Regions from separate parts of the Virgibacillus ihumii genome, predicted to be linked through region 2. Evidence: riboswitches for the same ligand, from Rfam matches in the RefSeq annotation. Region 2 holds a riboswitch; each other region holds the start of a gene.
What was found. A riboswitch is a leader RNA that binds a small molecule or an ion and turns the genes downstream of it on or off. The one in region 2 is predicted to bind S-adenosylmethionine.

Region 1 (4,268 bases), 1.5 Mb from region 2:
TTATTGTTGAACGTGAATTTCCGGGTGTTTCTACAGGTCCGGAAGAGCATAAAATGGGAATCAAAAGTTCATCGACACGTACACTTATTTTGGAAGATGCGGAAGTGCCGGTGGAAAACTTGCTCGGTGATAAAGGAAAGGGACACAAAATCGCCTTTAACATCCTGAACGTTGGCCGCTACAAATTGGCAATCGGCGGTGTCGGCGGTTCAAAAAGAGGAATTGAACTCGCGACAAAATATGTGAACGAACGGAAGCAATTTAATACGCCGATTTCCAGATTCAGCCTGACACAGGAAAAACTTGCCGCAATGGCGGCAAGGACATATGCCAATGAAAGTGCCGTTTACCGGACAGTAGGCTTGTTTGAACAGCGCATGGGGGCATTGACCGATGAACAGTTGAAGGATGGGCGTGAAGTTGCAAAAGCCATCGCAGAGTATCAGATTGAATGCTCGATGAACAAATATACAGCGACAGAGTGTCTGGATTATGTTACTGATGAGGCGGTACAACTGCATGGCGGGTATGGTTTCATGGAAGAATATGAAGTTGCCCGCATGTATCGTGACTCACGGATCAATCGGATTTTTGAAGGAACCAATGAAATTAACCGGCTGATTGTACCAGGAACATTACTGAAAAAGGCAATGAAAGGCGAGTTGCCACTGCTGCAAAAAGCACAAACTTTGCAGGAAGAGCTCATGATGATGATGCCGGAAGAAGTTGGCGACGAACCATTGGATCAGGAAAAATATCTGTTGAAAAACGCGAAGAAAATGGTGCTGCTTGGCGCAGGTCTCGCTGCACAAAAATATATGAAAAAGCTCGAGAATGAACAGGAAATCCTGGTTAACCTAGCTGATATGACAGCAGAGGTTTACAATATGGAATCTGCCATTCTCCGTACCGAAAAGGCATTCAACAAAGACGGTGCAGAAAAAGCGAAGCAAAAACTTCTGTATACACAAGTATATGTGCAGGAAGCATTTAACCGCATCGAAGCGGATGCAAAAGAAACGTTAATTGCTGTTGAATCCGGTGACACACTCCGTATGATGCTGTCATCATTGCGGAAACTGACCCGTCATACGCCGACAAACGTAATTGCGAAAAAACGTGAAATTGCAGCGGGAATAATTGAATCTGAAAAATATTACGTGTAAGAAGAAAACAAAACTGCCTCACCTTAACCGGTGCTGCAGTTTTGTTTTTTCCAAGCACGTGATTGACTGCGGTTTGGCATTACCAGAAGTTGATGGATTACGTCGAATTTTTATTCTCAGCTTTTTCGTCGACCATTCTTCCGTATTTTTGCTATAATGTATCCAATAGGAATAAATGGAGGGATGCGGAATGGGATTGACATTTTACTGGTATCCGAACTGTGGTACTTGTAAAAAGGCAAAAAAGTGGCTGGACGAACAGAAATTGGATTATAAGCCTGTACATATTGTAGAAACGCCACCGTCTAAAGATAAGCTGTTGGAATTGATTGATAAAAGCGGTCTGCCAGCTAAAAAATTTTTTAATACGAGTGGGAAGAAATATCGGGAACAAAACATAAAGGAAAAAATCAAAGATGCGGATGCAGAAGAAATGGCAGAATTGCTTTCGTCTGACGGTATGCTGATTAAACGGCCGATTGTCACTGATGGAGAAAATGTAACGGTTGGTTTCAAAGAAGAGGTTTTTGAGGAAACCTGGAAGTAGTACTGGAAAAAACAGCCCGAACTTAGTATAGTAAAAATGCAATCTATTATCGGAGGGATTTCAATGAGTTTACCGAAAGATTTGTTATATTCAGAAGAGCACGAATGGGTTAAAAAAGAAGGTGACAAAGTACGAATCGGCATTACCGACTTTGCACAATCCGAATTAGGTGACATCGTATTTGTTGAACTTCCGGAAGCTGGTGATGAACTCGAACTGGATGAGCCTTTTGGCAGTGTAGAATCTGTAAAAACAGTATCGGAATTGTATGCGCCGATCAGCGGAAAAGTAGTTGAGATTAATGAAGAACTGGAAGACAGTCCTGAATTTGTTAATGAATCCCCGTACGACAAAGCATGGATGGTTGTAGTGGAGCCATCAGATGAATCAGAACTTGATAAACTGCTTTCACCTGAAAAATATGAAGAAATTGTAGATGAAGACTAAAGAAAAAGCGGGCTCAAGGCCTGCTTTTTTTCTTTTTGCAGATGGCAAGCTTATACGGTCGATGTTATAAAGCCTTAAAGATAGCTGAATTTTGTAATCGTAATGAATTATTGCATCGAGGCATAAAATAACAATACAGACTGGGTGCTGTGTTATAATTTAAAATGAATCTGTTTTCAGCTGGGAGCGATTTGGTGATGACGGATGATCCGGGAAAGATAATTATTGTAGAAGGTTTGACCGACAAGAAGCAAATTAAAAAGGTTATAGCGGAAGAACTGGATGTCGTTTGCACGAATGGCACACTTGGCGTTGAGCGATTTGATGAACTGCTGGAGACGTACAATTTGGACGATCGTGACGTCTATATTTTGGTGGATGAAGACAGTTCCGGAATTAAATTGCGGCGGCAGTTGACACGGGAACTTCCTCATGCCGAACATATGCATGTAAGCGGTGAATACCGCGAAGTTGCCGCAACCCCGGAACACGATATAGCAGTGGAATTGGCCGGAAAAGGTATCAGGGTCAATCCGATTTTTTTACAATAGGGTGATAAGTTTGCAGGAAGCAACTGAGGAAGTTTTGCAGCAGGAACGTTTTCTACTATATATTTACACACCATTTTGCGGAACGTGCAGTCTGGCAAAATCGATGCTGGATAAAATTGAGTCGGTACATGGCGAACATATTTTTTATGAAATGAATGCATCCCTGAATCCTGATTTGATGCAGGAGTATAAAGTGGAAAGTGTTCCGTGTCTGCTGATTAAGGACAGGGACGAGGTAAAAGAAAAGGTTTATGCATTTCGTTCCATTCCAAATATATATAACTATCTGATGAAATATAAACCTGAGTTATTTGTGAAATAATAATTGACATGCATGAAGAAGCGTGCTAATATCATTTTTATACTTTATTAATTAAATATGTGAATTCTCTTATCCTGAGCGGTGGAGGGGCTGGCCCTGCGAAACCGCGGCAACCTCAAATAATTTTTTATTTGAAAGGTGCCAATTCCTGCAAAGCATTTGCTTTGACAGATGAGAGAACGTGAAGATGCAATTTTACGTCTTTCTGTTCTCTTACGGAAAGACGTTTTTCTATTTTTTATGGCGCATAATAGTGTCTGAAGGAGGATTTTGTTGATTTTAATAGAGGGTTTAAGCAAAGTATTCACATCAAATAAGAATGAAATTACAGCTGTTGACGATTTAACCCTTTCGATAAACGAAGGAGAAATATTTGGCGTTATAGGCTACAGCGGTGCTGGAAAAAGTACGTTTGTACGGCTTTTGAACCGTTTGGAAGATCCTTCAGATGGACGGATTGTCATTAATCAGCAGGAAATTACAGCACTGAATAATAAACAGTTGCGACTGGCGCGACAGGAAATCGGGATGATCTTTCAGCATTTTAATTTACTTTGGTCGCGGACAGTAAAAGATAATATTGCATTCCCGCTCGAAATCGCCGGTGTGCCGAAGCGTGAACGTGAAGCCCGTGTAGAGGAATTAATCAAGCTGGTTGGCTTGTCCGGCAGAGATAATGCCTATCCATCACAATTGAGCGGCGGACAGAAACAGCGGGTCGGCATCGCTAGGGCACTGGCTAACCGGCCGAAAGTGCTCCTCTGTGATGAGGCTACATCAGCACTTGATCCGGAAACAACGAATGCGATTCTTGATCTTTTAGTCGACATCAATAAAAAACTCGGGCTGACTGTTATCCTGATTACCCATGAAATGCATGTAATTCGTAAAATCTGCAACCGAGTTGCGGTCATGGAAGAAGGAAAAGTTGTTGAACAGGGTGATATGCTGGATGTCTTTTTGAGACCCCAGCAACAGGTCACGAGAAAATTTGTGGAACAGGTAATGGGAACCAGTGACGAGAATGAAGGCTACACTAAGTTGATTGAAACGTATGAAAGCGGCAAAATCATCCGCTTGCACTTCATTGGGGAAACGGCGAATCAGGCATTGGTCAGTAAAGTTGCCAAAAAGTTTGCCATTGACATTAATATTTTGCAGGGGAAAATAACGCAGACACAGCGTGGGGCATATGGAACGCTGTTTGTCCAGATCGATGGCGAATTGGCTGAAAT
Region 2 (4,268 bases):
GCCGAGCTGTGATGGGGAGGGAAATAGAGTACCGAAGTTCCTGCATCCACACTGCCAAGAAAAGCCTCTAGTGAGTTCATAGGTGCCCGTACCGCAAACCGACACAGGTAGGCGAGGAGAGAATCCTAAGGTGAGCGGGAGAACTCTCGTTAAGGAACTCGGCAAAATGACCCCGTAACTTCGGGAGAAGGGGTGCTTGCTTACGAGTGAGCCGCAGTGAATAGGCCCAAGCGACTGTTTAGCAAAAACACAGGTCTCTGCGAAGCCGAAAGGCGAAGTATAGGGGCTGACACCTGCCCGGTGCTGGAAGGTTAAGGGGAAGCGTTAGCACTTCGGTGCGAAGCGCAGAACCGAAGCCCCAGTAAACGGCGGCCGTAACTATAACGGTCCTAAGGTAGCGAAATTCCTTGTCGGGTAAGTTCCGACCCGCACGAAAGGTGCAACGACTTGGGCACTGTCTCAACGAGAGACCCGGTGAAATTATACGATGTGTGAAGATGCACATTACCCGCGACAGGACGGAAAGACCCCGTGGAGCTTTACTGTAGCCTGATATTGAATGTTGGTACAGCTTGTACAGGATAGGTGGGAGCCATAGAACCCGGAGCGCCAGCTTCGGTGGAGGCACACGTGGGATACCACCCTGGCTGTACGGACCTTCTAACCCAGGGCCGTAATCCGGTCCGGAGACAGTGTCAGGCGGGCAGTTTGACTGGGGCGGTCGCCTCCCAAAAGGTAACGGAGGCGCCCAAAGGTTCCCTCAGAATGGTTGGCAATCATTCGCATGAGTGTAAAGGCAGAAGGGAGCTTGACTGCGAGACCTACAAGTCGAGCAGGGACGAAAGTCGGGCTTAGTGATCCGGTGGTTCCGCATGGAAGGGCCATCGCTCAACGGATAAAAGCTACCCCGGGGATAACAGGCTTATCTCCCCCAAGAGTTCACATCGACGGGGAGGTTTGGCACCTCGATGTCGGCTCATCGCATCCTGGGGCTGTAGTCGGTCCCAAGGGTTGGGCTGTTCGCCCATTAAAGCGGTACGCGAGCTGGGTTCAGAACGTCGTGAGACAGTTCGGTCCCTATCCGTCGTGGGCGTTGGAAGTTTGCGAGGAGCTGTCCTTAGTACGAGAGGACCGGGATGGACACACCGCTGGTGTACCAGTTGTTCCGCCAGGAGCACAGCTGGGTAGCTACGTGTGGCAAGGATAAGTGCTGAAAGCATCTAAGCATGAAGCCCCCCTCAAGATGAAACTTCCCATCACTTCGAGTGAGTAAGATCCCTCAGAGACGATGAGGTAGATAGGTCCGAGGTGGAAGCGTGGTGACACGTGGAGCTGACGGATACTAATCGATCGAGGACTTAACTAAACAGCTTTTGATGGTGCGTTGCATATACGCTTATTCAGTTTTCAGGGTATAAATTCCTGAATAGCTCTTGCATTTTTTATCGAAAATGCCTATAATATATCTTGTCTTGAAAAATGAGGGAGAACATCGTGACGAAAGATGTCATGGTTCCAGCCCGAAGGTCTGGTAGCAATAGCGGAGAGGTCACACCTGTTCCCATGCCGAACACAGCAGTTAAGCTCTCCAGCGCCGATGGTAGTTGGGGCTTTGCCCCTGCAAGAGTAGGACGCCGCCAGGCCATTAATAATAAGCTTGTTTTTAAGCAGGCTTTCTGATAGTAAAAACTTGGTGAACAGCCAGGTTTTTGTAATATGAAATGCTATAAATAGCAGTATATTTGGGTAACATACCAATTAGTTATTATTATTCCACAGTAGCTCAGCGGTAGAGCGATCGGCTGTTAACCGATTAGTCGCAGGTTCGATTCCTGCCTGTGGAGCCATCATGCTTCCATAGCTCAGCCGGTAGAGCACTTCCATGGTAAGGAAGGGGTCAGCGGTTCGAGTCCGCTTGGAAGCTTATATTTTAAACGCTTATCCTCCAATAGGTATAGGCGTTTTTTTATAATTATTCTAAGAATGTTTGTTTTGCAGACTAAAATTTGGCTTTTTCTAACCGTCGAAGGAAAAAGACCATAAATGGGCTTTTAATTATCAAGCTGGCATAAAAAAGGGGCATTTTGTTAATGTATAAAAAATTGGTTGTTGAAATGAAGAAATCCGGATTGACAATGGAGGACCTAGCTGATTGTTTAAAAATCACGCCAAATGAGGTTTATGAAAGGATTTATCAGATTGGAACAATCTTTGATGAACATGAGGGGGAGATGAGAAATGATTTCTATTTTTCAGAAGCGCTCATAATAACGCGTACTTTTTTCCCTGGTCGCTCACCTTTTGAAGTATTTGGTGTCCTAGAGGATGAAAAATAGCAAGGGAATTACTAAATATAAACAAACAACCGCCGCCACCCTAATATCAAAACCATATAACCATTTTAATGTCATCCGATAATGGAAAACACTAATTAATTTAAAAACCCACTTGATTTATCAGACTAATTGGAATATAATGGGCTGTAATAATAAAATATCTTATCCAGAGAAGCTGAGGGATCTGGCCCTGTGAAGCTTCAGCAACCTCTGACATTGTCAGAAAGGTGCTAAATCCAGCAAGATTAATTTCTTGGAAGATAAGGGCGGATTCCAATAATCGCAAGTAACCCTCTTTTCTTATCCAAGGAAAGGGGGTTTTTTGACGCATTTTTTCGGCGTACTTTTTAGCAGATGGGGTTGGAACAAAACAAATAAATGTATAAGAAAAGACGGACAATACTCTATTTTAGCGGAGGAAATATGCGTAGACTCCTGCGGGAGGAAAGGCCTAGGTGAGACTCTGAGTGCGAAGCACGAAGAGGCTCAACAGCCGCCCGCGGTAAAGAAGACACAGCGAAAGTGATTTCCTTGAGCTGATGTCGCACTTATGCTCGAAAGTGAAAGCGAAGTATATTTCCGGAGCGGCTAGATTCCTCAACTAAGTTAATTCGTATTTTCTTTTGATAAAATACTTTTGTCCCAGCCTCATTGCATAAGTGCAACTATGGTCGTCACCCAAAGGTTTGGTGACAACCAAGTTTTCTAAACAGGAAAGGATGGTTGAAATGAGTGAAATTGTTATTTTATCAGGAAGCCCCTCTGTAACTTCACGTTCGGACCAGGTGCTGAAATATTTAGGGAACTTGTTAACAGAGGAGCATTTTACGGTGACGCATATTTCAGTCCGGGATTTGCCTTATAAAGATTTGTTTACCGGAAATTGGGAACATCCCATCGTTCAGGATATTGCGGCGATGATTCGGAAGGCAAACGGCGTGATTGTGGGATCACCTGTATATAAGGGTGCATATTCCGGAGCATTGAAGTCCTTGATTGATGTGCTGCCGCAGGATGTATTACAGCATACCCCGGTATTGCCATTGATGACGGGTGGAAGTGCTTCACATTTGTTGGCAATTGAGTATACGTTAAAGCCGGTACTTGCAACATTAAAGGGGTATAATCTGAAAGGACTTTATTTGCTGGATAGTCAAATAGATAAATATAGTGAAAACCCAATTATTGATCGGGAAATTTTGGAACGGACGAAAAAACAGTTGTATTATTTTACGGAACTAGTAAACGGCGGGGTTGTTTGGAATTAATCTAATTTGATACTGAAAGGGGCTGGATAGAATGGTAAATAAACGAATTTACTTAAATGCATTCGATATGAATACTCCAGGACATCAGTCACCGGGTCTTTGGACACACCCGGAAGATGAGTCACATCGTTATAAGGACAGCAGTTATTGGATTGAACTTGCTAAACTGTTGGAGCGCGGAAGATTTGATGCGGTATTTATTGCAGATGTGCTTGGCACGTATGATGTTTATAAAGGATCAAGAGATGCAGCGGTACGGCAGGGAGCTCAGGCACCGGTGAATGATCCGCTGCTGATTGTACCGTTAATGGCTGCGGTTACAAATCATCTCGGGTTCGGGGTAACCTCTTCCGTGACGCATGAACATCCATATTTATTTGCCCGTCGGATGACGACGCTTGATCATCTGACAAATGGACGGGTCGGCTGGAATATTGTTACGTCTTATCTTAAGAGTGCGGCGGTCAATATGGGGAGGGCCGGTCAGATTAAACATGATGAACGGTATGATATTGCAGCGGAATATGTCGATGTTTGTTACAAACTCTGGGAAGAAAGCTGGGAAAGTGATGCAGTAAAATTGGATAAAGAAAATGGTGTATACACTGATCCAGACAAGGTACATGATATCCATCATGAAGGAAAATACTATAAGGTTCCCGGT
Region 3 (4,268 bases), 470 kb from region 2:
TTGCAACAGCATCCACATCAAATGGAATTTCCTGCAATGAGTTGTAGTTCCCATGATTGCCGACTGTAACGATCTGGAATCCTAATTTATCCAAATTATTGAACGATGTTTCGCCATAGACAGCAATGGTTTTTTTGCGAAGTCCGTTCTCCCGGTTGAATGGGGTGGACAGCAGCCAGTTAATGGCATCAGCATCCGTCGTCTCAATTGTTTTTTCAACACCGGCTGCATTTGCGATTGCCTGATCCAGGTCGGCTAACGTATCCTTAGTCGATTCAAGGCCAACTGACAGGCGGATTAATTCCTCTGTAACACCGCTTTGCTTCAGGTCTTCAGCACCCAGCTGCTGGTGTGTCGTTGATGCCGGATGAATGATCAGCGATTTAGCGTCGCCGACATTGGCAACGTGGGACCAGATAGAAATATTATCAATTACTTTGCGTCCAGCATCACGATCACCTTTAATACCAAATGTAATCACCGAACCAAATCCGATCTGAAAATATTTCTGTGCGGTCTGGTGTGATGGATGATCTTTTAAACCAGGGTAGTTGACCCATTCGACTGCAGGATGATTTTGCAGGAAGTCAGCAACTTCTGCCGCATTTTTATTATGTCGCTCCACCCGTAGATGAAGGGTTTCCAGTCCTTGCAGCAGTTGGAACGCATCCTGTGGTCCAAGACATGCACCAATATCGCGCAGCAACTGGACACGCAGTTTTGTGGCAAATGCTACAGGACCAAGATCCGCATAGCGAACGCCGTGATAGCTTTCGTCAGGCTCGGTGAACCCAGGGAATTTCCCTTTTGTCCAATCAAATCTGCCGCCGTCAATCGCCACTCCGCCTATTGTTGTACCATGGCCGCCGATCCATTTCGTTGCGGAATGAATGACAATGTCGGCCCCCCATGTTAGTGGCTTCGAAACGTAAGGTGTAGCAAACGTATTATCAATGATAACCGGAATATCATTTTCATGCGCGATTTCGGCAATCTTTTCAATGTCCAATACATTCAGGCTCGGGTTAGTGATCGTCTCACCAAAGATTGCTTTTGTTTTGGATGTTATCGAACTGCGAATCTGTTCCAGGTCCGTTCCGTCGACAAATTTTACATCGATGCCATAACGTGGGAGTGTATTGGCAAACAGATTATATGTCCCGCCGTACAAATTACTGTCGGCGATGATTTCATCTCCACTTTGGGCGATGTTTAAAATGGATAGTGTAATTGCTGCCATCCCGGATGAAGTCGCCACCGCTGCAGCACCGTCCTCAAGTAATGTAATCCGCTGTTCAAATGCATCAACGGTCGGGTTGCCGATACGGGTATAAATATTGCCTGCTTCCTTCAGTCCAAAAAGATTCTGCGCATGTTCCGTATCCCGAAACACATAGGAAGTAGTCTGATAGATTGGCACCGCGCGTGATCCTGTAGTCGGATCAGGCTGCTGTCCGCCGTGAAGCAGGTTAGTTTCCGGGTTAAAAAGTTGATAGTTTGACATGAAAAATTCCTCCTTGAATTGTATCTGGAGGAAGAGGAGAATGAAAAAGCCCTCTTCCTAAGAAGAGGGCGTTATTTACAACGATCCTCCTCTTATCTTCCAGATCGAAAATTGATCTGTAGGATTTAGCACCTTTCAAAGCAATGACTGCCTTTTAGGTTGCCGGGCTTCACAGGGCCTATCCCTCCGCCGCTCTTGATAAGAAGATATAACTAACTTTAATTAATTTAATGAATATTATATACATGTTCCGTGCCGTTCGTCAACAGATTTTTTAAAATAATTTAGATTTCTTTTTGGCGTACCGGTTTTTTATGCCGTGCCGCTCCCATGTAGATGATTAATGCCACCCAAATGAATAGGAATGAAACAAGATGTGCCTGTGTAAATGGTTCGTCATACAAAAACACGCCGAGAACAAGCATAAGAGTCGGTGCAATGTACTGTAGAAAGCCAACCATTGACAGCGGAATCCGTTTCGCCCCGGCAGCAAACAGCAGAAGCGGGATCGCCGTGGCTATACCGGCACCAAACAGTAAAGTACCATTTCTGGAGAGCATTATGTCAGGTGCAAGCGTACTGCCAGGAATAACAACCAGATAAATAAGTGCAATCGGTGTTACAATCATCGTTTCAATCGTCAGCCCGAACATTGCTCCGATATCGACCATTTTTTTCAACAGTCCATACAGCCCGAAGCTGAATGCCAATACGAGGGAGACCCATGGAAACACGCCAAAACTGATGGTGAGATTGATAACCCCGATCGCCGCCAGGATGAATGAAAGCAGCTGCCGTCTGCTTAGAGATTCATTTAAAACAATCATGCCCAGTAAAATACTGACAAGCGGATTTATGTAATAGCCAAGGCTTGCCTGAACAACATGTTCACTGTTAACCGCCCAAATAAACGTCAGCCAGTTGATGCTGATAATGACGGAAGCCGCAGAAATCCCGATCAGTTTCTTTTTGTCGTGCAGTATTTGTCTGCACTCCTTGAAAAATGGCCGCAGCTTGCCGGATACAAGCACGATGATCATCATAAAAATGAATGACCACAGAATGCGGTGTGCAAGAATTTCATCTGCCGGAACGTGCTGGACAAGTTTCCAATAGATTGGCAGAAACCCCCAAAGTGTATAGGCTGCCGCTGCATAGATAATTCCAAGTTTATTCTCCTGATCCAATTAGCAAGCCTCCTTTGTAATAGTTTTGCATGAATTGAAATTTGAAACGAGCGAACTCCCAGCTCAAACGTGCGAACCCACCCGCAAACGTGCGAAGTGAAGCCACAAACGTGCGAATTCCGGCCCAAACGTGCGAATTCCAGCACAAACGTGCGAACTCCCAGCCCAAACATGCGAACCCACCCGCAAATATGCGAACTCCAGCAGCAAACGTGCACACGCTGCGCCATTTGCTAAATAAATCAAGTTTAGATTCTTTTTTCGGTAAAAGCAATCACCGCGACTCGTAAAAATCCCGGGAAACGCTTTCAAATTGTTGTGGAATAGAATAAGATAGTAGTATATGAATATACTAGATTTTTTAAATTGGGGGATTCTGAATGACAAACGAAAATAAACATTTTGAGACGACGGTAATTCATGAAGGATACGATTCAAAAGAGATGCTTGGAAGCTTGGCAACACCGCTTTTCCAGACCTCGACATATACATTCGACACGGCTGAACAGGGGGAGCGTCGTTTTGCCGGGGAAGAAGCGGGTTATGTGTATTCCCGTCTGGGCAATCCAACCGTAAGCGTGCTTGAGGAGCGGATTGCAGCACTGGAAAACGGTGAACGCGGCCTCGCTTTTGGTTCCGGAATGGCGGCGGTATCGGCAATTCTGATTGCACTGACAAAGGCAAACGATCATGTGCTATGTTCGTCGGGACTCTACGGGTGTACATTTGGCTTATTATCCATGATGAAGGACAAGTATAATATTACGCATGATTTTTCGGAAATGCAGACGAAAGATGAAATCCGTTCATTGATCAAACCGGAAACAACATGTATTTACGTGGAGACACCCATTAACCCGACCATGAAGCTGATTGATCTTCAGATGGTAGCTGAAGTTGCCAAAGAATATGGGATTCCGGTGGTTGTCGACAATACCTTCTCATCACCATATTTGCAGCGGCCGCTTGATCTCGGTTGTGATGTTGTGCTGCACAGTGCGACGAAATACCTCGGCGGGCATGGGGATGTCGTGGCTGGCCTTGCTGTCGGTAAAAAAGACTTCCTCGATGAAGTGGCCATGACCACGCAAAAAGATATTGGCGGAATTATGGCGCCGATGGACGCCTGGCTGCTGCTGCGCGGGTTGAAAACTTTACCGCTCCGGATTGACCGTCATTGTGACAATGCGGAAAGGGTCTTTGAAAAACTGCGCAGCCATCCGAAAGTGAAGCATATTTATTATCCCGGTGATGAAAGCAACCCGGACAATGCCATCTGTAAAAAACAGATGAGACGCGGCGGCGGGCTGATTTCATTTGATGTAAAAGGAACCAAGCAGGATGCCCAACAGTTCCTTAACCATCTTAAATTCTTAAAAATCGCGGTTAGTCTGGGCGATGCAGAGACATTGATCCAGCACCCGGCCACAATGACACATGCCGTTGTGCCGGAAGATGCGCGCCTTAACATGGGTATCACCGACCAGCTCATTCGTCTTTCCGTTGGCCTCGAGCACTGGGAGGATATCTGGTCTGATCTGGAGCAGGCACTTAACAATCTTTAGGGGAGGGCTTAT

Region 1: linked by a shared signal. The riboswitch ahead of HUX68_RS07155 (methionine ABC transporter ATP-binding protein) and the one ahead of ssuE (NADPH-dependent FMN reductase) in region 2 are both predicted to bind S-adenosylmethionine.
Region 3: linked by a shared signal. The riboswitch ahead of HUX68_RS11740 (PLP-dependent aspartate aminotransferase family protein) and the one ahead of ssuE (NADPH-dependent FMN reductase) in region 2 are both predicted to bind S-adenosylmethionine.

The regions. Positions count from the first base shown of each region.
Region 1 covers NZ_CACVAN010000001.1:1,425,103-1,429,370, reverse strand. The annotation lists gene HUX68_RS07180 (acyl-CoA dehydrogenase family protein) at 1-1,166, shown strand, start outside; gene HUX68_RS07175 (arsenate reductase family protein) at 1,357-1,713, shown strand; gene gcvH (glycine cleavage system protein GcvH) at 1,777-2,160, shown strand; gene HUX68_RS07165 (toprim domain-containing protein) at 2,358-2,711, shown strand; gene HUX68_RS07160 (thioredoxin family protein) at 2,713-3,033, shown strand; SAM riboswitch class I at 3,100-3,211, shown strand; gene HUX68_RS07155 (methionine ABC transporter ATP-binding protein) at 3,307-4,268, shown strand, end outside.
Region 2 covers NZ_CACVAN010000001.1:2,909,673-2,913,940, forward strand. The annotation lists rRNA gene HUX68_RS14210 (23S ribosomal RNA) at 1-1,366, shown strand, start outside; rRNA gene rrf (5S ribosomal RNA) at 1,528-1,643, shown strand; tRNA gene HUX68_RS14220 (tRNA-Asn) at 1,773-1,847, shown strand; tRNA gene HUX68_RS14225 (tRNA-Thr) at 1,852-1,924, shown strand; gene HUX68_RS14230 (hypothetical protein) at 2,091-2,336, shown strand; SAM riboswitch class I at 2,496-2,603, shown strand; gene ssuE (NADPH-dependent FMN reductase) at 3,065-3,604, shown strand; gene HUX68_RS14240 (LLM class flavin-dependent oxidoreductase) at 3,636-4,268, shown strand, end outside.
Region 3 covers NZ_CACVAN010000001.1:2,438,728-2,442,995, reverse strand. The annotation lists gene HUX68_RS11740 (PLP-dependent aspartate aminotransferase family protein) at 1-1,504, opposite strand, end outside; SAM riboswitch class I at 1,594-1,709, opposite strand; gene rarD (EamA family transporter RarD) at 1,789-2,691, opposite strand; gene megL (methionine gamma-lyase) at 3,072-4,256, shown strand.